DNA from 3 places in the Comamonas resistens genome. Region 1 is predicted to be linked to each of the others. Evidence: predicted binding sites of a transcription regulator. Region 1 holds the regulator's gene; each other region holds the start of a gene.
What was found. Region 1 encodes sigma-54, which starts transcription at its own class of promoters, with help from an activator protein. Its sites were predicted from a motif close to TGGCANGNAANCTGCTTT; they were not measured.

Region 1 (7,811 bases):
CGAGCCGTAAATGCCCACGGGCGATTCGGGCAGGATGGCGGCTTCGGCCTCATCCAGCATGGCTTCCCAGACATGACGCTGGAACGGTACGAGCTTCTCGAACGCAAAGCGGCGCAGGATACCGGCCGGAATCTTGCGTGCAATCTGCGCGGCCTCGATCACCACGGTGCCGCTGCCGCAGCAGGGGTCGTACAGCGGCTGGGGGTTGTCGCCATGCGGATTCCAGCCGCTGGCGGCAATCATGGCGGCGGCCAGGGTTTCCTTGAGCGGCGCATCGCCCTTGTCCTCGCGCCAGCCGCGCTTGAACAGCGCCTCGCCCGAGGTGTCGATATAGATGGTGGCGCCGTCCGTGGTCAGGTGCAGGTGCACGCGCACATCGGGGTGGTGCGTTTCCACGCTGGGGCGCACGCCATGGCGTTTTTCGCGGAAGCGGTCGGCAATCGCGTCCTTGACCTTGAGCGCGGCAAAGTTCAGGCTGGTCAGCGGGCTGTGCTGGGCCGTCACTTCGATCTTGAAGGTTTCCTTGGGCGAGAACCAGATCTCCCAGGCCACCTCGCTGGCGGCGCGGTACAGATCGTTCTCGCTGCGGTACATGGTGTGCGACAGCTCGATCAGCACACGCTGCGCCAGGCGGCTGTGCAGATTGAGCAGCATGGCATCGCGCCACATGCCGCGCAGCATGACGCCGCCCCGGCCCACGAGCAGATCCTGCCCGGTGGCGCCGGTGATGGCGTGGACCTCGTCGGCCAGAAAGCCCTCGACGCCGGCGGCGCAGGGCAGAAACAGATGCAGTTGGTTCATAGAAATCAGTGCGCACCAGACCGCTTGCCCGGCGCGTTTCAGGGCATAAGCATACGCGCTAGGCCTTTTCCAGTGCCTGCGCACGACAAGCGTTGCTCTACAGACTAGCCATGACGCCAGGGCATGATGCCCACCTGAAGGAGCTAGAAAAATGGAAGAAATCAGCTGGAACGACTTCATGAAGGTGGAGCTGCGCGTGGGCCGCGTGCTGCAGGCCGAGGTCTTTGCCGAGGCCCGCAAACCCGCCTACAAGCTGCTGCTGGACTTTGGCCCCGAGCTGGGCCAGCGCAAGTCCAGTGCGCAGATCACCGCGCATTACCAGCCCGAGGAGCTGGTGGGCCGTCTGGTCGTGGCCGTGGTGAATTTTCCGAAAAAACAGATCGGCCCGCTGATGAGTGAATGCCTGGTCACCGGCTTTCACGACGCCGCTGGCGCCGTGGCCCTGTGCGTGCCAGACAAGGCGGTGCCGCTGGGCACGCGACTGCTGTAGCAGCGCCACCCTGGCGGCCTTTCTATAATCCGCCGCGTCATCAACACAAGGGATTGCCATGGCTTTTGCCGGAGTCGGACTGCACGTCATCATTGCCCTGTTCTTTGCCGTGCATGCGGTGCGCACAGGGCAGAACAACTACTGGCTGTTCATCTTGCTGGCCTTCCCTTTTCTGGGCAGCGTGGTCTATGCGATTGCCATCTACCTGCCCAACTCGCGCCTGGAGCGTGGTGCACGCCAGTTGGTACGGCAGGCCGCCAAGTCCCTGGACCCGACCCGCGAGCTGCGTGAGGCGCAGGCGGCATTTGACTACTCAGCCACAGCCCAGAATGAAATCCGCCTGGCCCAGGCCTTGCTGGAAGCCGGCCAGCCCCGACAGGCGCTGCAGCACTTTGAAGCCAGCATGAAGGGACCGTTCGCCAACGACCTGGAAATCCGCTGGGGCGCAGCGCGTGCGGCTCTGGATGCCGAACAGCCGCAGACGGCGCTGCAGCACCTCAAGGTCATTGCCCAGACCGATATCAATTACCGTGCAGACGAAGTCGGCCTGTTGATCGCCAAGGCGTATGCAGCCCAGGGCGACAACGCCATGGCGCGCCAGTCCTTCGAGTTTCTGCGCGTGCGCTCCGGCAGCTTCGAGGTGCTGGGCGAATACGCCATCTGGTGCACCGAGTCCGGAGACTGGGGTACGGCCCGCCGCCTGCAGGGCGAGCTTGAAAAAGCCCAGACTCACTGGAGCAGCCACCAGCGCACCCTGAACCGTGAACTGCTGCAACGCATCCAGAGCGCCTTTGCCAAGCATTCACAGTAAAAACAGGCCTCAGCCCTTACCCATCAAGCGCTGACAGCTATTGATTCAAAAGCAGCTCACAAAGCGCTTCCAGAGACCACGCAGCCGTTTGACCTGGGCCATGACCTGTTTGGAGCGGCCCGGTAAAATTGCAAACTATGGCAAAAATCATCGTTCTGGCCCTGGTGCTGCTGTTCTTCGGCTGCGGCCTGTACATGCACCTGCGCGGCAAGGTGCGCCACAAGGTGGTGAAGCAATTGTTCGACCACTCCACCTTCACGGCGCCGTTCAACGTCTTCATGCTGATGTTCAGCAAGGTGCCGCGCACGCCCTATCTGCCCACCAGCACCTTCCCCGAGCTGGCCCCGCTGCAGGCCAACTGGCGCGAGATCCGCGAGGAAGCCGTCAACCTGCAAAAGAACATGCAGATCAAGGCCGCCGCCAACAACGACGACGCGGGCTTCAATTCCTTCTTCAAGACCGGCTGGAAACGCTTTTATCTGAAGTGGTATGGCGATGCCCACCCTTCGGCCATGGAACTGTGCCCCAAGACCACAGCCCTGGTGAAGTCCATTCCCAGCGTCAAGGCCGCCATGTTTGCCGAGCTGCCGCCCGGCGCCAAGCTCAATCTGCACCGCGACCCCTATGCAGGCTCGCTGCGCTACCACCTGGCGGTGCTGGCGCCCAACGACGACCGCTGCATGATCGAGGTCGACGGCCAGCCCTATAGCTGGCGCGAGGGCGAAGGCGTGATCTTCGACGAAACCTATATGCACTGGGCCGAGAACCGCAGCGAAGGCAACCGCATCGTGTTGTTCTGCGATGTGGAACGCCCCATGACCAACGGCTTCGCGCAATGGCTCAACCACTGGCTGGGCAAGAACGTGGTGGCCGCCGCCAGCTCGCCCAACAACGAGGGCGACCCGCGCGGCATGATCAGCAAGCTGTTCAAGATCTCGTTCTACATGGGCAAGTACCGCCGCGCCTTCCGCGACTGGAATCCGACCTTCTACAAGATCCTCAAGTTCGGTCTGATGATAGGCGTGCTCGTGCTGTTTGTATGGTGGCTGATCCCCGCTAAATAAGTAAGGGCGGAGCCAAGTCACTAAAAAAGCCGCTGTGCATTGCATCAGCGGCTTTTTTGTTTTCAAGGCATTTACAGCGCCTTGCGCAACGTGGTCGTCGGTATCTTGAGCTGCTCGCGGTACTTGGCCACGGTGCGGCGCGCGCATTCAATGCCCTGCTCCTTGAGCATATCGGCCAGCTTGGCGTCCGACAGCGGCTTCTTGGGGTCCTCGGCGTCGACAAACTGCTTGATCAGCGCACGCACGGCCGTGCTCGACGCGCTGCCGCCGGTTTCCGTGCCCAGTCCCGAGCCAAAGAAGTATTTGAGCTCGAAGGTGCCCTGGGGCGTGGCCATGTATTTGGCCGTGGTCACGCGGCTGATGGTGGACTCATGCAGGCCCAAGGCATCGGCAATATCGCGCAGCACCAGCGGGCGCATGGCCAGCTCGCCATGCACAAAGAAGTTCTTCTGCCGCTCCACGATGGCTTCGGACACTCGCTGAATGGTGTCAAAGCGCTGCTGGATGTTCTTGATGAACCAGCGCGCTTCCTGCAGGCGCTGCTGCAGCGCGGCATGGCCTTCACTGTTCTTGTGACGGCGCAGCGCATTGGCATAGATGTCGTGCACACGCAGCCTGGGCATGACATCGGGGTTGAGCTGCACGGAAAAGTCGACACGGCCCGAGCTGGAACGCACCGGCCGCACAATGACATCGGGCACCACGATCTGGCGCTCCAGATCGACAAAGCGGCGCCCGGGACGCGGCTCCAGCCGGGCGATCAAGGCCATGGCCTCGCGCAGCGCCTCTTCACGCGCACCGCACAGGCTGGCCAGCTTGCGCAGATCGCGCCGCGCCAGCAGGTCCAGGGGCTGCGCACAAATGCTTTGGGCCAGCAGCAGCTGGTTGATATGCGCCGCTGTCGTGCCTTCGTCCTCTGCATCGCGGATCAGATCGCGCAGCTGCAGCTGCAGACATTCGGCCAGATTGCGCGCGCCCACGCCCACGGGCTCTAGGCTTTGCAGCAGCTTGAGCGCGATGGCAAAGCGCTGCTCCAGCTCTTCGCGCTCTTCCAGATCATCGCCCGCCAGACTGTGTGCCAGCTCTTGCAGCGATTCTTCGAGATAGCCATCGTCGTTCAACGACTCGATCAGAAAACGCAGCGCCGCCGTATCTTCGGCTCCCAGATGCAGGCTCAGCGCCTGGCGGTGCAGAAAGTCCGTCAGGCTCTCATGTCCGCGCGCCAGATCAATGGCATCGACCTCTTCGTCGTCATCACGGTTGCGCGTGGAGCCGCTGGCCGAGGGAGCATCCCACTCGCTGCTGGCTTCGCCGCCCCATTCGCCATCCTGGCCATCCAGACCGTCGGCCTCCCAGTTCAGGCTGTCCGGGGTTTCGTTGGTGGAAGGTTCCGCTATGGATTCAGAAGCTGCTTGCGCTCTTTCCGACTCTTTTTCGGATGAATACCCATCTGAAATGTTGGACTCACGTGCGCCTGCAGCTATGTCATCAGGAGCAGCTGTGCCCGGCCCATCACCATCGAGTTCCAGAAACGGGTTGTCGACCAGCATCTGCTCGACTTCCTGCGCCAGCTCCAGCGTGGACAGCTGCAGCAGCTGAATCGATTGCTGCAGCTGCGGCGTCAGCGACAGATGCTGGGATACACGTAGCGAGAGTCCTGGCTTCATCGTGATGCGGCTCTTGCCTTCTTCTTACCAATCCACAGGCTTTTGGCAAGAACCCGATTCCGCCGCCGGGCCGCCCCAAGGCGGAATCCGGCTTCGCCGGTCAGGGCCCCCTCGGGGGGCACCCGGCGTAGGGGCAGCGCAGTACACGCAGTAACGAGCGTGGGGGCCATTGCTCACATCCTGAAGTGTTCGCCCAGGTAAACGCGGCGCACATCGGCGTTCTCCACGATTTCCTCGGGCGTGCCTTCGGCCAGCACATGTCCGTCGCTGATGATGAAAGCGTGGTCGCAGATGCCCAGGGTTTCGCGCACGTTGTGGTCGGTGATCAGCACGCCGATGCCGCGATCCTTGAGGAAGCCGATGATGCGCTGGATCTCGATCACGGCAATGGGGTCGATACCGGCAAAGGGCTCGTCCAGCAGGATGAAGCGCGGCTGCGTGGCCAGGGCACGGGCAATTTCCACGCGGCGGCGCTCGCCGCCGGACAGCGCCAGCGCCGGCGACTCGCGCAGATGATCGACGCGCAACTCCTGCAGCAGGCCCGTCAGGCGCTTTTCCACTTCGTCGCGGCTCAGCGTATGGCCTTGATCGTCTTTTTGCAGCTCCAGCACGGCGCGAACGTTGTCTTCCACGCTGAGCTTGCGAAAGATCGAGGCTTCCTGCGGCAGATAGGACAGGCCCAGGCGCGAGCGCTGGTGAATCGGCATATTGCCTACGGGGTGGCCGTCGATGAAGATCTCGCCGCCATCGCTGCGCACCAGGCCCACGATCATGTAGAACGAGGTGGTCTTGCCCGCGCCGTTGGGGCCCAGCAGGCCCACAACCTCGCCTTTTTGCACGGACAGCGAAACATCCTTGACCACCTTGCGGCTGCCATAGGACTTGGCCAGATGCTTGGCTTCGAGGCGGCTGTCGGACTCACCGCTGCGGGTGCTGTTGGAGAATGTCGGCTCGATCATTTCTTCTCGTCGGCTTTCTCGCCACCCAGCGTCATGCTCTGACGCAAAGGCGTCGCGGGCGTCGCAGGCTTGGGCTGAGCGCCTGGCGTGCCATCCTTGGGAGCCATGATGGCGCGCACACGACCGCCCTGCCCCACCGAGGAGCTGGGCAGGCCGCCGCTGGTTTTCTGACCATCGACCGTATATACGTCGGTGATGTTGTTGTAGATGATGATGGAGCCCGTGACCTGGTCACTGAGCTGGCCGCCGCGATAGCGGCGCATCTCGCCACGGCGGATGAACTTGACGATGTCGGCCTTGCCGTCGTATTCGATGGTCTCACCTTCGCCTTCGATGAACTCTTCAGGCTGGCCTGGCAAGGTGTCGCGTTTCTGGCGGAAGAAGGCCCGCTTGCCGGGCTCGGCCACAATCACGCCGTACTGGTAACCCTCGGCATCCTGGCGCACATCGAGCTGCGCGCCACGCAGCACGATGGAGCCCTTGGTCATCACCACATTGCCGGTGAAGACACTGGTCTGCTTGAGCTCGTCATGACGCAGGGCATCCGCCTCGATGTTCATGGGCTTGGCACTGTCGGCCTTTTCGGCATGGGCTATGCCAGTCGCGGCCACCAGAGCACAGGCCAGCGCAAGAGGTAGGAGTGTTTTATTCATGAGAAAAAGGCACGTTTCTTGCGTTCATTGTAGTCACTCCCCTTTCGGAAGCCCGGCAGAAATCTCAGCAATAAAAATGGCCCTCACGCTTGCCCGCTTGTGTGGCCACGGCTCACACAAGCGGGTGCCTTTGTCTTGGGACGGTCCAGGGACAAAAAAGCCCGCGCATAGGCGGGCTTGCGGGGCAGCGACCTGAAGCTCAGGCCTTGCGGCTGGAGGCGACCAGCGCGTTGACCACGCGCAGCACGTTCTCCATATTGCCGGCCTTGGTGCCGTCCGTGTAGTAACGGCCGGCCACGCCCATGGCGGGAACGCCTTCCACGTCGTACTCGTTTTGCAGTTGGGAAGCCTTGCGCACCTGGTTGCTCACGGTGAAGGAGTTGTAGACCGACTTGAACTTGGTCAGATCCACGCCTTGCTTGCCGATCCAGTCAAAGATGGCGTCGTCGTTCTTCAGGCCGTTGCGCTCCACATGGATGGCACGGAACACCTTGGCGTGCAGCTGAGGCAGCAGATTCATGCCTTCCAGCGCGAAATACAGCTTCTGCTGAGGCACGAACGAAGCGTTGAACGCCACAGGCACGCGCTGCACGACCACATCGGCAGGCTGGCTCTTGGCCCAGGCTTCGAACTGGGGCTCGAAGGCATTGCAGTGCGGGCAGCTATACCAGAAGAACTCGATGACCTCGACCTTGCCGGCCGGGGCGCTGACCGAGGCGGGCTTGCCCAGCTTGACGTAGTCCTTGCCCTCCTTGGGTGCGGCGGCCTGGGCCCAGCTAGAGGAAGCGCCCAGAGTCAGAGCACCAGCAGCAGCTGCCGAGGCAGCCATAGAAAATTCACGGCGTTTCATTCCAATAAACTCCTTGAGTTCAAGTCTGCAATATCTGAGGCGCCAGCCTCTTAAAAGTTCAACCAGCCGACAAGCGGGCCAGCCCGCTTCAGAGGCAGCGAGCAAGAGCCGCCTCGCGGCGAGGCTGCCGTCCCCCTGGGGGGAAGCGGCGAAGCCGCTCAGGGGGGAAACAACTTATTTCGCAGCCCGTACCAGCGAGGAATCCACTCCGGCACCATCGAGCTTGCCCTTGAGGGCTTCCGCATCATCGCGCTTGCCAAAGGGGCCCACCCGCACGCGGAAGATGGTGATGCCGTTTTGCTCGCGCTCGCTGATGCGCGACTCCCAGCCCAGCATGGCCAGTTTGGCGCGCTGCGCCTCGGCCTCGCTCTGGCCGCGGAAAGCTCCGGCTTGCACAAAGTAGTTGAAGGCGGAGTCGGCAGACTGCGCCGGATGGGCGGCTTGCGCCGCAGCCTTTTCGCGCTCTGCACGGGCCTTTTCGGCCTTGTCCGCCGCAGCAGAGCGCTCCTTGACCAG
Region 2 (7,811 bases), 260 kb from region 1:
GAACCCAGCGCGGCACTAGCGGTTTTCCACTCGCCCGCCAGTTGCTTACCGTGCTGCATGTTGGCTCACTCCGTCAATCAATGTACGCACTAGGAAATCAGAGGCCAGCGTGGGCGGATTTATCTCGCCACTACCTAACCAAACTAGATAGTTCCCCGCCTTATCCATCACAAACAGCGCCGCCATGCCGTAAAGATAGCCGCGCTGCTGCCATACTGTGACATCGCCCAACCGGCGGCGCTCCAGAAAGCCATCCATGCAGCTCTCGAACAGGGTTTCGTTGCAGGGAATACCTGGATCGTGCATACCGCGCGCAAAGTCCAGCAAAGCACGGTTGTCAGCCACAAAGCGGGCCAGTCCCTGGGCACTACCTGTCATGCCCATGGGCGCGCGCAATGCCTGCCAGTCAAAGTGTGCTACAAACTCCGGCCCGCGCATTTCGTTGTGCATAAAGTTGTAGGCAATGGGCGAGTCCACCTCATCCATATAACCCAGCCCGTAGCGGGATAGATGCATGTCCTGCTCCAGCGCACTCCAGAGGCTACGGCCCATACGCCGCTCATAGGCCACAGCGGCCAGGCAAAAGCCCAGGTTGGCATAGGCATAGTGTGAGCCTGGGGTGAACTGCAGCGGCGTGTCCGCCAATTTTTCAAGCTGCCCCGGGCACCAGGGCTTTTGGTCGTCAATGACCATGGGATCCTTGACGCGCAGACGGTCAAAACCCGCAGAGTGATTGAGCAAGTGGTGCACTTGTATCTGGGCAATGCGCGGATCACGGAAAGGAGGCGTCAGCCCCAGCACCTCAAACAGAGGCTGGCTCAGCCAGCCTACCTGCCCCAAAGCCTGCTCATGAGTCACGCCAAAGAAAGTCACCAATTTGGACAGGCTGGCAAAGCGAAAGCGTGTATCAGTTGTCACCCGCTTGCTAAAAAAGGGATGGCCTTCCCAGCCATTAACACAGCCGGTCAGCATGCCGGACTGGTCAACCAACGCAATCTGGTTGGCCGGGGAGTCCAACCTGGTGGGAAGTTGCTGCGCCAAGGTTTGCAACCAAGCAGGGGTTGCAGCATCGCAGCGCGTGGACAGCTCCGCCAGATGTCCTGTGAGCGGATAAACCCAGCGCCGCACCATATTACGATCCGTCTCCCAGGCCAGCCAAGGCAGGAAGATGGCGCAGATCAACAAGAAATAAAGGATTGACCGCCGGAACATGGTTAATTGAGACCCACATAAATAAAGAAGCGCCTTAATCAGGCGCTTCTTTCAGTCGGTTTTAAAAAGAAATCAATGCTACAGCATTAAGGAGTGCCAGAGCCAGTGCCAGAGCCAGTGCCAGCGGCACTAGCAGAGCAACCGGCGGGGCGGTACTTTGTGTCAACCGTGGTATGGCAGCCCCATGTACCCGAGACAGCTCGCGTCCAAACCAAAGTCTGCGTCTTCAGTGCCACTGCAGCATTACCACCAAACTTTGCCGTAATCGTAGTAACGTCAGTAGCCTGATCGCCGATCGACACATTGAGGCCAGTATAGATATCTAATGCTGTACCCAGCAGATTGCTCTGGGTCGCGCCCACGTCACACTCATCCGCCTTCGGTGCAGTACCCAATGCAACAGGCTTCAGCTTGCCATCGAGAATACAAGCCTCAACCGCCGTGCGCAGCGAGCCTGTTTCAGACATCACGCGCGACACTTGCGACTTAGCCACATAGGTCTGGTACTGAGGAATGGCGATGGCGGCCAAAATACCGATGATCGCCACAACGATCATCAGTTCGATCAGGGTGAAACCCTTTTGAATGGAACGCTTCATGAAAAACTCCCTTGATTGATAAAGTAACACTTTTATCAAGCAAGCAGCATGCCAGTTATTTTAGAGATTACATTCATCGCGAATTGACACTTTTGCTTGCACATGGTGTCAGAACTGAAACATTTTTGACCGAGGATTCACCCAAGCTGACAATTTTGTCAGCGCACTTGATGTGCCATCAATCTTGGCTCCTATCACTCCACGGTAAACCGCATGGAGCTACCGGCCAGTTCCACAATGTCTCCGTTGAGCAGCGGCACTGACAGAGGTCCGACGATCTGACCATTGAGCTTGAGCGCCTCGCTTTCACCTTCCAGTTGGGTCAGTACAAAGCCATGGGGCTTTTGCGTGATGGAGGCAATGGCGACCCCTGGCTTGCCCAGAGTGGTGACAACCTTGTAGAGCGACACCTCCTTGCCAGCCATGCTGCCGCTCAGCATATGGATGACGGCGTGGCGATCAGGCAGGGAAGAAACGGCGCCTTGGATGGTTGAAGCAAAGCTGGAGATCTCACCAAAGCCCGAAGGACTGGCCAGCTTGGTGTAATCGCTGTCCGGCCCCTCGGAAATATGAGCCAGGGCCTTGGCCGGTGATGTCGTGGGCTTGGCCTTGCTCACCTGCGTATTGTCAAGAAAGCGGATCTTGTAGCGCCCGATATCCAGCAGATCACCGTGCATCAGTTCCTGCTTCTGGATCGCACGGCCATTGACAAAAGTGCCGTTGGTGCTGTGCAGATCTTCGATGACCACCTTGCCGTCCAACATGGTGAGCACGGCATGCTCGCCGCTGACGGCAAGGTTCTCAATCACGATGTCGTTGTATGGACGACGACCCAGCGTGGTGCGCTCCTTGGTGAGAGTCACTTCCTTGATGACGGCGCCGTCAATCGAGATGACCAAATTCGGCATGCTGGATGCTCCTGGGAAAAGGCCAAGATTGCTTGGCGGCACAGATCACGGATCCACCTTGTCAGCACATGGCAAGGCTTGACTTCAAATCGTAACATTGAGAAACATATCAAATACCCCAATGTATTTTACAAAGGCGATGAAGTTTGCAAATTTCAGTCATTTTTCTTGATCCTGCACAGGCCGAGCAAGACATGTGACAGACCTTCCCCGTGGTCAAAGACCTCGCTGAAACAAAAAAAGCCCGCGCTCTCTTTCGAAAGGCGGGCCGTGCATCAGAGCTTCAGGGCTGAGCTTAGAACGGAATATCGTCATCCATATCGTCAAAGCCCGAAGCCGCGCGCTGCGGAGGTGGCGACATGGGAGCAGGAGCGGGACGTGCAGCAGGCGCCGCCGGGCGCTGTTGCTGCATGGGGGCTGGGGCAGGTGCGCGGCGAGGTGCTTCATAGCTGGTTTCGCCATAACCGTCGTCGCCATAACCGCCTTGTGGCTGGCCGCCACCTTGGCGGCTGCCCAGCATTTGCATGGTATCGGCACGGATTTCGGTGGCGTAGCGCTCCTGGCCTGTGGCCTGATCGGTCCACTTGCGGGTGCGCAGGCTGCCTTCCACATAGACCTGGCTGCCCTTGCGCAGGTACTGGCCTGCGATCTCGGCAAGACGGCCGTTGAAAGTCACACGGTGCCACTCGGTGGCTTCGCGGTTTTCACCGGAATTCTTGTCGCGCCAGCGGTCAGTCGTGGCGATGGTCACATTGGCCACCTGATCACCGCTGGGGAAGGTGCGCATTTCCGGGTCACGGCCCAGATTGCCGACGATGATGACTTTGTTGACGGATGCCATAGATTTACCTTTTCAAAAAGTGGCCCGGGTATTCGCTATTAGTCCCAAGCCAATGGAGTGCGCATTTTGCCCCAAGCGGGCCGCGCAGCGTGCGAGATTTCCCTATATCCCGGCCATCAGCCGTGACGTCCTACAGGGCGCAGCGGCCAGGTCACCAACAGCCACACTGCCGTCAGTACCGCCGTCATGATGAACAGACCCGGGACGCCCGCAAATTTGGCCACTGCACCGCCGATGGCACCGCCAGCAAACAGCCCCAGCGACTGCAGCGTGTTGTAGGCACCCAGGGCCGCCCCGCGCAAAGGCGCTGGGGCCATGCGCGAAACCAGGCTGGGCTGCGTTGCTTCCAGCGCGTTGAAGCCGCAGAAGAACAGAAACATCAGCAGCGCCATGCACCAGATGGTGGGAATGGTGCCACTGGCCGCCAGCATGCCCAGGCCGATCTGTACCACCAGCACCAGGACGATGGCACCCAGCAAGGCCTTGCGCAGCTTGCCCTTGCGTTCCATGGAAAACAGCATGCCCATGGCCAGAAAGGACAGCAACACCGCCGGCAGATAGATATGCCAGTGCTGCTCCTTGACCAGCCCTGCCTGCACCAGCATGGCGGGCACAGCCACCCACATGGACATTTGCACCGTGTGCAGGATGAACACGCCGAAATTCAGACGCAGCAAATCCTTCTGGCCCAGCAGATCGCTGAATTTGCCCTTGGGCGCATTCACATGCTGCTTTGGCTCGGGCGGCACCACCCACAGCACTACGGCAATTCCGGCCAGCGCCAGTGCACAGGTCAGTCCGAAGATGCCGGACAGGCCTATCCAGGCGTTGAGCAACGGCGCCAGCACCAGCGCCAGCGCAAACATCAGGCCGATGCTGCCGCCCACCATGGCCATGGCCTTGGTGCGTACGCCATCGCGTGTCAGATCGGCCAGCAACGCAGTCACTGCCGCAGAGACTGCGCCCGCCCCCTGAATCGCACGGCCGACCATCAGGCCGGTCAGCGAATCGGCCATGGCCGCGATCAAGCTGCCTGCTGCAAACACCAGCAAACCCGCCACGATGACGCGCTTGCGGCCGATGCGGTCGGATGCCAGGCCGATGGGCAGCTGAAACACGGCCTGCGTCAGTCCGTACAGACCCATGGCCAGGCCGATCATGGCCGGATCGTCACCGCCCGGGTATTTGCGCGCCTCCAGCATGAAGACGGGCAGCACCAGGAACAGACCCAGCATGCGCAACGCAAAGATCAGCGCCAGGGCACCGCTTGACCGGCGCTCCTGGGACGTCATGGTGGTGGAGGATTTATCGCTGCCCTGCGTGCCCGCATTCGGGGAAATGTTGATATTTTTCACGCTCAAATTTTGCCAAGAGTCAAAGTCTCATGCCCAGGTTAACTAAATCAACAGCGGGCAAAAGAGAGGGAATAAAACCGTAGATTGTCCGTGAACCTGGATCATCTAGTCACGCGCAAGCCCGTCTGACTATCATGGAGAGTTTTCCCCGTCTGGAGCGCCCGTGTCCCTGAAGCCTGATTCGCCCTCTGAAATCCACGATGACAGCCTGTACCTGGGCCGCTCACTCGCGCAGACGCGAATTGCCATTCGCGGCGCACGCACGCACAACCTCAAGAATATCGACCTCGATATTCCGCGCAACCAGCTGGTTGTGATCACCGGCCTGTCGGGCTCGGGCAAGTCCAGCCTGGCCTTCGATACCTTGTACGCCGAAGGCCAGCGCCGTTATGTGGAGAGTCTCTCGGCCTATGCACGCCAGTTTCTGGGCCGCCTGGACAAACCCGATGTCGATCTGATCGAGGGCCTGTCCCCCGCCATTTCCATCGAGCAGAAGGCCACCAGCCACAACCCGCGCTCCACCGTGGGCACGGTGACCGAGATCAATGACTATCTGCGCCTGCTCTACGCGCGCGCCGGCACGCCGTTCTGCCCCGACCACAACCTGCCGCTGCAGGCCCAGACCATCAGCCAGATGGTGGACAGCGTGCTGCAGCTGCCCGAGGACACCAAGCTGATGATCCTCGGCCCTCTGGCGCGCGAGAAAAAGGGCGAGTTTGCCGAGCTGTTCGTGCAGCTGCAGGCCCAGGGCTATGTACGCTTTCGCATCGATGGGCAGATCTACGACGCCCAGTCCCTGCCCAAACTGGAAAAGAACGAGCGCCACAACATCGATGTGGTGATAGACCGCGTCAAGGTGCGCGAGGACATCAAGCAGCGCCTGGCCGAAAGCTTCGAGGCCGCCCTGCGTGCCGGCGGCGCCGATGCCGGCGGCCGCGTGATCGCCTTGGAGATGGACGCTGGCCGCGAGCATCTGTTCAGCGCCAAGTTCGCCTGCCCCCTCTGCGACTACTCCCTGCCCGAGCTGGAGCCACGCCTGTTCTCGTTCAACTCGCCCATGGGCGCCTGCCAGGCCTGCGATGGACTGGGCAATAGCGAAGCCTTCGACCCGGACCGGGTCGTGGCCTTCCCGACCTTGAGCTTGGCCAGCGGCGCGGTCAAGGGTTGGGACAAGCGCAACAACTACTACTTCTCCATGCTGGAGAGCGTGGCCAAACACTATGGCGTGAGCACCGAGACGGCATTCGAGGAGCTGCCCGAGAAGGTGCGCAACGTGATTCTCTGGGGCTCGGGCGACGAGTCCATGGAGTTCAACTATGTTTTCGAGAGCGGCCAGCGCAAGGGGGAGGCCTTTGTCAAGTCACATCCGTTCGAAGGCATCATTCCCAATATCCAGCGGCGCTTTCGCGAAACCGAATCCACCGTGGTGCGCGACGACCTGGCCAAGCTGCGCAGCATCCGCAAATGCCCCGAATGCGAAGGCACGCGCCTGCGCCGCGAAGCGCGTTTTGTACGCGTGGGCGAAGGCGAGCAGGCCCGCGCCATCTATGAGGTCAGCCATGCCACGCTGGCCGATGCGTTGCACTGGTTCAAGCAGCTGGACATGGCCGGGGCCAAGGCCGAGATCGCCAGCAAAATCGTGCGCGAGATTGCCTCGCGGCTGCTGTTCCTCAATGACGTGGGCCTGTCCTATCTGAGCCTGGATCGCAGCGCCGACACGCTCTCTGGCGGCGAGGCCCAGCGCATTCGCCTGGCTTCGCAGATCGGCTCGGGCCTGACGGGCGTGATGTATGTACTGGACGAGCCCTCCATCGGCCTGCACCAGCGCGACAACGACAAGCTGATTGCCACGCTGGAACATCTGCGCGATATCGGCAACAGCGTGATCGTGGTCGAGCACGACGAAGACATGATGCGCGCGGCCGACCAGATCATCGACATGGGCCCGGGCGCCGGCGTGCATGGCGGGCGCATCATGGCCCAGGGCAGCTATGAGGACATCAAGGCCAGCCCCGACTCGCCCACGGGCCGCTATCTGAGCGGTGCTCAAAGCATTCCCGTGCCCAAGCGCCGCACGCCCTGGTTGCCAAAATTGGCAGCCCCCCTGAGCGGCGATGCCGCTTCCCCCAAGGGGGACAATGCCTTCGCTGGGGCAGCCCATGCTACGGGGCGGCCCTTGCCTGGCGTTTCTGAGACGGGCCCGTTGCAGGCGCTGCGCGTGGAAGGCGCCAGCGGTCACAACCTGAAAAAAGTCACGGTGGACTTCCCCGTGGGCCTGCTCACCTGCGTGACCGGTGTCTCGGGCTCGGGCAAATCCACCCTGGTCAACGACACGCTATACGCCGAAGTGGCGCGCCAGGTGCACCGCGCGGGCACCGAGCCTGCCGCGCATGACGACATCCTGGGCATCGACTATTTCGACAAGGTCATCAACGTCGACCAGTCGCCCATAGGCCGCACGCCGCGCAGCAACCCTGCGACCTATACCGGTCTGTTCACACCGATCCGCGACCTGATGAGCGAAACCAACACCGCACGCGAGCGCGGCTATGGCCCGGGGCGCTTTTCGTTCAACGTGGCGGGCGGACGCTGCGAGGCCTGCCAGGGCGACGGCGTGGTCAAGGTGGAAATGCACTTTCTGCCCGATGTCTACGTGCCCTGCGACATCTGCCACGGCCAGCGCTACAACCGCGAAACGCTGGAAGTGCTGTGGAAGGGCAAGAACATCTCGCAGATTCTGGAGATGACGGTGGAAGACGCCCACGCCTTCTTCAAGGATGTGCCCAGCATTGCGCGCAAGCTGCAGACGCTGCTCGACGTGGGCCTGTCGTACATCCGCCTGGGCCAGAGCGCAACCACGCTCTCGGGCGGCGAGGCCCAGCGCGTCAAGCTCGCG
Region 3 (7,811 bases), 2.3 Mb from region 1:
GCCAAGGGGCATGAATACAGTGCAACGGCTCTGGTAGGCGGCGATGCCGCCCTGGCGCAGCAGTTTGAGAATGGCAGCTTTGCCACGATTTATCTGAGTCCGCGGGACTATCACCGCATCCACATGCCTTGCGCAGGCAAGCTGCGTCGCATGATTTATGTGCCCGGCGATCTGTTCTCGGTCAATCCGACGACGGCGCGTGGTGTGCCTGGCCTGTTTGCGCGCAACGAGCGCGTGGTCTGTGTCTTCGACTCGGCCCATGGTCCGTTTGTGCTGGTGCTTGTGGGCGCGACGATTGTGGGCAGCATGGCCACGGTCTGGCATGGCTTGGTCAATCCATCACGCCCTTGTCATATCAAGAGCTGGGATTACACCGGGGCCGAAGCCGTGGAGCTGGCTCAGGGGGCCGAGATGGGCCGCTTTCAACTGGGCTCCACGGTCGTCATGCTTTTCCCACAAGATGCGAGGGTGACGTTCAATCCGCAGTGGCAGCCAGCTGGGCCCGTGCAGCTGGGGCAGGTCATGGCCGAGGCGCAAAGAGTTCTGGATTGATATATCTTACATAGCAAAGGCCGCTGGCTGCATAAGCACCAGCGGCCTTTTTTGCTTGAATCCGAGGGTCACAGAAACCAGGTCAGCGGCTCCGGCCTGCGTTCGGTGGTGAAGGTGGTTGGAGACAGCTGCAGGGTGTGCGGCTTGACGGGGTCGTCCTGACCGCGCAAATAGATCATCAACTCGCGACGGCGCAAGATGACATGGCTGACGATTTCGCGTCGGCCGTTCTGGGTGACCTCGGTGCCGGGGCGAAACAGCGGCATATGAAACAGGCCACTGCGTGTGGTGGGCGGCAATGCCGCAACTTCAGGGGAGGCGAGCTGCATAGGCTTTCCGTAGTAGTGGTGACTGCTTATCGGCAGCGCTCCCGCAAACTGAAGCCTTTGGCCGAATATTTCTTTGAACTCAGTTATTGGCGGCCAGAGCCTTGAGCAGCTCGGTTTCTATGCGCAACTGGCTGCTATTGTCCTGAAGCTCGGAGCCTTCGATCAAGAAAGTGTCCTCCACCCGCTCGCCCAACGTGCTGATCTTGGCCAGATGCACGCTGATGTGGTGCTGAGCCAGGATGCGGGCAATGGTGTAGAGCAGGCCTGCGCGGTCAGAAGCCGAGATGGACAGCAGCCAGTGCTGGGCTTTTTCGTCGGGGTGCAGTTGCACGCGTGGCGCAAACGGAAAGCTTTTGACGCGACGTGAGAGGCGGCGGTGGGAGGGTGTGGGCAGGGGACCACCCCTGGTCAGAGTCAGGGTCAGATCGTTTTCCACCATGTGCATGAGCTCGCGGTACTGCTCCTGCATGGTGGGGGCCACGACCTGAAACGTGTCCAGCGCATAGCCGTTGTTGGCCGTGTGCACGCGGGCATCCAGAATCGAAAATCCGGCGCGGTCAAAGTAGCCGCAAATACAGGCGAACAGATCGGCTTGATCGGGCGCATAGACCAGCACCTGCAAGCCTTCGCCGGCCAGAGAGCGGCGGGCCCGCACCACAGGCTTGCCCGCGCCCACATGGCGCGAGATATGGCGCGTATGCCAGGCGATGTCGGCGGCTTCATGGCGCATGAAATAGCTGACATCGAGCGTGTCCCAGAGCTTTTTGTGCGATTCAAAGGGCTGGGCCGACAGGGCCAGCTGGATCAGGGCTTCGCGCTTGCGGGCCTCGATTTCGGCGGCGGCATCAGGGGCACGACCGCCCAGAACGCGCAGCGTCAGGCGGTAGGTGTCCTCCAGCAGCTTGCCCTTCCATGCACTCCAGACCTTGGGGCTGGTGCCACGAATGTCGGCCACGGTGAGCAGATACAAGGCCGTCAGCTTGCGCTCGTTGCCCACACGTTCGGCAAAGGCGCGAATCACATCGGGATCGGATAGATCCTGCTTCTGTGCCACCTGGCTCATGGTCAGATGTTCTCGTACCAGAAATTCGACCAGGTCGGCGTCGGCTTTCTCGATCTGGTGGGCGCGGCAAAAGCGCTTGACCTCCACGGCGCCGATGATGGAGTGATCTCCGCCACGGCCCTTGCCGATGTCGTGGAACAGCGCCGCCAGATACAGAATCCAGGGCTTGTCCCAGCCTGCGGCCAGCTGGGAGCAGAACGGGTATTCATGCGCATGTTCGGCCATGAAAAAGCGCCGCATATTGCGCAGCACCATCAGGATATGCTGGTCCACGGTGTAGACATGGAACAGGTCATGCTGCATCTGGCCCACGATGCGGCGAAACGGCCACAGATAGCGGCCCAGCACCGAGGTCTGGTTCATCAGCCGCATGGCATGGGTGAGGCCGCGCGGCTGTTTGAGAATCTTCATGAAAGTTTCTCGGTTGACCGGGTCGCGCCGGAAAGCGCTGTCCATCAGGTCGCGGCTGGCGTACAGGGCGCGCAGCGTACGGGTGGACAGGCCGGTCAGTCCTTCCTGCCGCTCGTACATGAGAAAGGTTTCGAGAATCGCGTGTGGATCTTTTTCGTAGAGGTCGTCGCTGGCCACTTCGATCGTTCCCGCCTTTTCGTAGAAGCGCTCGGTCAGCGGGATCAGCGTGTGAGAGCGGGGGCTGAGCCGCTCCTCGATGCTCATGCGCACGATCTGGCACAACTGGGTCACGGCCTTGGCGGCCCAGTAATAGTGGCGCATCAGGGTCTCGCCGGCGCGCATGGCCAGCTTGCGGCCCTCTGGCGTGGTGGAGCGATAGCCAAAAGTCTCGGCAACCGCGGTTTGCAAGTCAAACACCAGTCGGTCTTCATGGCGACCCGCCACGGCATGCAGGCGGGCGCGAATCAGGCTCAGCAGTGCCTCGTTCGACTCCAGCTGCTGCTCTTCAAAGGTGGTGATCAGACCATTGGCAGCCAGTTCGCGCCAATTGCTGCCAAAGCCGGCGGCTTTTGACAGCCAGAGCATGGTGTGCAGATCGCGCAGGCCGCCCGGAGACTCCTTGCAGTTGGGCTCCAGCGCATAAGGGGTGAAGTCGTACTTGGCATGGCGCTGGCGCAGCTCCAGCAGTTTGCCTGCGACAAAGGCCTTGGCATCGATCTGGGCGCGAAACTGTTGCTCGAAGTCGGCAAACAATGACTGGCTGCCAGTGATGCGGCGCGACTCCAGCATGGAGGTCTGCACTGTCAGGTCCTGCGCGGCCTCTTCCAGACACTCTGCAATGCTGCGCACGCTGGAGCCAATTTCCAGGCCCGCATCCCAGCAACTGCTGATGAATTGCTCCACGCGGCTTGCCGTCTCCCGGTCGGGCTGTGCCCCACCTTGGGGCAACAGCACGAGCACGTCGATATCCGAGTGCGGAAACAGCTGCGAGCGGCCATAGCCTCCCACGGCCAGCAGTGCGGCGTCGGCGGGCATTTCGGCGCGCTGCCATAAAGTGCGCAGCAGGCCATCGGCCAGTTCACTGAAATGGTGCAGTACCCCCCGGATGCTGCGCCGCCCCAGCGTATGGTTCTTCAGCAGTGCGGTCTGCCGGGTCTTGGCCTCGCGGTAGGTGTCTCGCAACTGCTGCAGCGATGCGTGGTCAACGGCGGATGTGGGAATGGCGGAGGTCGTCATGCGCGGCAGAAAGTCGGGTTCAACAGAGCAGGTGCAGGGCTTGACCTTACCTCAAGCCCGTTGGCATGAGGCGGGCATTGATAAAAAGGAGAGCGCCTTGCGCTTGCTGGACAGGCATGACAAGCAAAAAACATGCCGCATCGGCTGGGCCGGTGCGGCATGGGGTGTCGGTGTCCGACGAGGCCGATGCCGTTCAAGCACCATGGCCCGGGGGCAGATCAGGTACGGATCGCAGTGATGAAGTCAGGAGGCGTGGGCGAACCCTCGGACCAGGTCAGCACGTCGTAGCCCGTCTTGGTGACGGCCAGCATCAGCTCCCACTGGGCGGTCAGGCTGCGGTCCTTGGTGACCACGGTCCAGCCGTCAGGCATGGCCTTGATATCGCGCTTGCCAAGGTTGAGCATGGGCTCGATGGTGAAGACCATGCCTTCTTCCAGTACCACGCCTTCACCGGGGCGACCATAGTGCAGCACCTGGGGCTCGTCATGGAAGACCTTGCCGATGCCGTGGCCGCAGTATTCGCGCACCACCGACAGGTTGTGACCTTCGGCAAACGATTGAATGGCATGGCCGATATCGCCGAGCGTGGCGCCGGGCTTGACCTGGGCGATGCCCTTCCACATGGCCTCGAAAGTCAGCTGGCACAGGCGCTTGGCGGCAATCGAGCCTTCGCCGATGATGAACATGCGGCTGTTGTCGCCAAACCAGCCGTCTTCGGTGATGACGGTCACGTCCACGTTGACGATATCGCCCTTCTTGAGCGGCTTGTCATTGGGAATGCCGTGACACACCACGTTGTTGACCGAGGTGCAGACATAGGCCGGGTAGGGCGTCATGCCTGGCGGCTGATAGCCGAGGCAGGCCGTCTTCGTGCCTTGCTCGGCCATGCGCTGGGCGCACAGATCGTCGATCTGCTGGGTGGTGATGCCGGGCTTGATGTGAGGGGTGATGTAGTCCAGCACATCCGAAGCAAAGCGACCTGCAATGCGCATGCGCTCGATGTCTTCGGGGGTCTTCAGTGTGATGCTCATGTATGGAATTATCCCATCGCGGCTTTGAACTTGCAGGACATGTGACTGAGAAGTCCAAGGGTTAGCGCTAGGCACGGTAAAATGCGAGGCTCACCGATTCAGCGCCTTGGCCGGGTCCTCACAACAGGGCCAGGCCATGGCGCTTTTCACCAGCCTTCACATAAACAGGCCGCCACGTGACATTGCATCTGACACAGTTTGAGGGTGGAAACGCCCTGAGCTCGTTCCGCGCCCAACAGCTTCTGACCGATCTGGTCGCCATCCACCCCAAGATCACAGGCGTGTCCGCGCGCTTTGTGCATTTGGTGGCCACTGAAAGCACACCTGTGCCCGCATTGCAAGAGCGCCTGTCGGCGCTCTTGACTTATGGCGATCCCTACGAAGGCGCCGCAGAGGGTCTGGCTTTTGTGATCACGCCCCGCCTGGGCACGATCTCCCCCTGGGCTTCCAAGGCCACGGACATTGCCCGCAACTGCGGCCTGGATGTATTCCGCGTGGAGCGCATCACCGAGTACCGCGTGGCCCTGAAGTCCGGTCTCCTGGGTGGACAGCCCGAGTTGAGCGCCGAGCAAACCGCACAGATCGCCGCTCTGCTGCACGACCGCATGACCGAATCGGTTTTCGCCACACGTGCCGAGGCCGAGCAGCTGTTCTCCACACTGCAGGCCGCTCCCATGGAGTTTGTCGACGTGCTGGGTGGCGGCCGCGCTGCGCTGGAAACTGCCAACAAACAGTGGGGCCTGGCCCTGGCCGATGACGAGATCGAGTATCTGGTCAACGCCTTCAATGGCCTGCAGCGCAACCCCACCGACGTGGAGCTGATGATGTTCGCCCAGGCGAACTCCGAGCACTGCCGCCACAAGATCTTCAACGCCAACTTCACCATCGACGGCGTAGCGCAGGAAAAATCGCTGTTCGGCATGATCCGCAACACCGAGCAGCTTTCGCCCCAGCACACCATCGTGGCCTATGCCGACAACGCCTCCATCATGGAAGGCCATGAGGTGGAGCGCTTTGTAGCAAAATTCAGTGGTAACGCAGGTGCAGCAAGCGCTCCCAGCTATCAAAAGCAAAGTGCTACCAGCCATGTGCTGATGAAGGTGGAAACGCATAACCACCCCACAGCCATCTCTCCCTTCCCCGGTGCATCGACCGGCAACGGCGGCGAAATCCGTGACGAAGGCGCAACCGGCCGTGGCTCCAAGCCCAAGGCGGGTCTGACGGGTTTCACCGTCTCCAAGCTCTGGGGCAGCGAAGTCGGCAAGCCCGATCACATTGCCAGCCCGCTGCAGATCATGATCGAAGGCCCGCTGGGTGGTGCGGCCTTCAACAACGAATTTGGCCGTCCCAATCTGACTGGTTACTTCCGCGAGTATGAGCAGCAGGTCGGCGTTGGTGCCGACGCTATCACCCGTGGCTACCACAAGCCCATCATGATCGCTGGTGGCCTGGGCGTGATCGACTCCGAGCAGACCAAGAAGATTCTGTTCCCCGCTGGCACTTTGCTGATCCAGCTGGGCGGCCCCGGCATGCGTATCGGCATGGGCGGCGGTGCGGCCAGCTCCATGGCCAGCGGCACCAACGCGGCCGAGCTGGACTTTGACTCGGTGCAGCGCGGCAACCCCGAGATCGAGCGCCGTGCGCAGGAAGTCATCAACCACTGCTGGCAGCAGGGCGCCAACAACCCCATCCTGGCCATTCACGATGTGGGGGCCGGCGGTATCTCCAACGCTTTCCCCGAGCTGACCAACGACGCTGGCCGCGGCGCACGCTTTGATCTGCGCGCCGTCAAGCTGGAAGAGTCCGGCCTGGCACCCAAGGAAATCTGGTCCAACGAATCGCAGGAACGCTATGTGATGGCGATTGCGCCCGAATCGCTGGCGCAGTTCACGGCGTTTTGCGAGCGCGAGCGCTGCCCGTTTGCCGTGATCGGCACGGCCACCGAAGAGCGCCAACTGGTGCTGGAAGACACAGCCGTGGAATCGGGCGACCAGAAGTTCCCCGTGGACATGCCCATGGAGGTGCTGCTGGGCAAGCCGCCCAAGATGCACAAGGACGTAACGACGGTGACGCGCGATCTGCCCGCCATCGACCTGACCGGCGTGCCACTGGAAAAGGCTGTGATTGAAGTGCTGGCCCACCCCACCGTGGCCTCCAAGCGTTTCCTGATCACCATCGGCGACCGTGCCGTGGGTGGCCTGACCCACCGCGACCAGATGGTCGGCCCCTGGCAGGTGCCCGTGGCCGATGTGGCCGTGACCCTGGCCGACTTCAAGGGCTTCAAGGGTGAAGCCATGGCCATGGGCGAGCGCACGCCGCTGGCGGCCATCAACGCGCCCGCCTCGGGCCGCATGGCCGTGGCCGAAGCCATCACCAATATGCTGGCCGCGCCGATCGAGCTGAGCAAGATCAAGATGTCGGCCAACTGGATGGCGGCCTGTGGCGAGCCCGGCGAAGACGCCGCGCTGTACGAGACCGTGAAGGCCGTAGGCATGGAGCTGTGCCCGGCGCTGAACATCTCGATTCCCGTGGGCAAGGATTCGCTGTCCATGCGCACGCAGTGGAACGAGAACGGCCAGACCAAGAAGGTCACCTCGCCCGTCAGCCTGATCATCACCGGCTTTGCCTCCATCGACGATGTGCGCAGCACGCTGACGCCTCAGCTCGATGCCGAGGAAGAAGACAGCACGCTGGTGCTGATCGATCTGTCGCGCGGCAAGATGCGTATGGGTGGCTCCATCATCGGTCAGGTGCTCAACCAAAGCGGCAACGAAGTGCCCGACCTGGACGACGCCAAGGATCTGATTGCCATGGTCGATGCCGTGAATGCACTGCGCGACAAGGGCCAGATCCTGGCCTACCACGACCGTGGTGACGGTGGCCTGCTGGCCACCGTGGCCGAAATGGCTTTTGCCGGCCATGTGGGCGTGGCGCTGAATGTGGACATGCTGATCACCGAAGGCGACGGCATCAGCGACAGCCGCATGGACAGCGGCGAAGGCAAGAACTGGGGTAACCAGGTCTCGGGCCGCCGCGAAGACCTGACCCTGCGTGCACTGTTCAACGAAGAGCTGGGCGCCGTGCTGCAGATCAGGACCGCTGATCGCAGCGAAGTCATGCAGACCTTGCGCGAGCATGGCCTCGCGACCTGCAGCCACATCGTGGGCAAGACTCGCCCCGTGTCGTCTG

Region 2: a site for sigma-54 is predicted at 1,848-1,865, ahead of QMY55_RS24315 (pilin). Genes of this name have one in related genera too.
Region 3: a site for sigma-54 is predicted at 3,712-3,729, ahead of QMY55_RS09290 ([protein-PII] uridylyltransferase). Genes of this name have one in related genera too.

Annotation. Positions count from the first base shown of each region.
Region 1 is NZ_CP125947.1:4,944,791-4,952,601, forward strand. Features, by position in the region: gene QMY55_RS23110 (THUMP domain-containing class I SAM-dependent RNA methyltransferase) at 1-801, opposite strand, end outside; gene QMY55_RS23115 (tRNA-binding protein) at 953-1,291, shown strand; gene QMY55_RS23120 (tetratricopeptide repeat protein) at 1,350-2,102, shown strand; gene QMY55_RS23125 (aspartyl/asparaginyl beta-hydroxylase domain-containing protein) at 2,240-3,166, shown strand; gene QMY55_RS23130 (RNA polymerase factor sigma-54) at 3,238-4,833, opposite strand; gene lptB (LPS export ABC transporter ATP-binding protein) at 5,007-5,792, opposite strand; gene lptA (lipopolysaccharide transport periplasmic protein LptA) at 5,789-6,445, opposite strand; gene QMY55_RS23145 (thiol:disulfide interchange protein DsbA/DsbL) at 6,645-7,295, opposite strand; gene QMY55_RS23150 (SPOR domain-containing protein) at 7,470-7,811, opposite strand, start outside.
Region 2 is NZ_CP125947.1:5,205,314-5,213,124, forward strand. Features, by position in the region: gene QMY55_RS24305 (sulfatase-like hydrolase/transferase) at 1-59, opposite strand, end outside; gene QMY55_RS24310 (serine hydrolase domain-containing protein) at 46-1,185, opposite strand; gene QMY55_RS24315 (pilin) at 1,299-1,811, opposite strand; gene QMY55_RS24320 (FHA domain-containing protein) at 2,006-2,719, opposite strand; gene ssb (single-stranded DNA-binding protein) at 3,015-3,560, opposite strand; gene QMY55_RS24330 (MFS transporter) at 3,677-4,906, opposite strand; gene uvrA (excinuclease ABC subunit UvrA) at 5,079-7,811, shown strand, end outside.
Region 3 is NZ_CP125947.1:1,968,555-1,976,365, forward strand. Features, by position in the region: gene asd (archaetidylserine decarboxylase) at 1-552, shown strand, start outside; gene QMY55_RS09285 (hypothetical protein) at 621-881, opposite strand; gene QMY55_RS09290 ([protein-PII] uridylyltransferase) at 961-3,591, opposite strand; gene map (type I methionyl aminopeptidase) at 3,810-4,622, opposite strand; gene purL (phosphoribosylformylglycinamidine synthase) at 4,799-7,811, shown strand, end outside.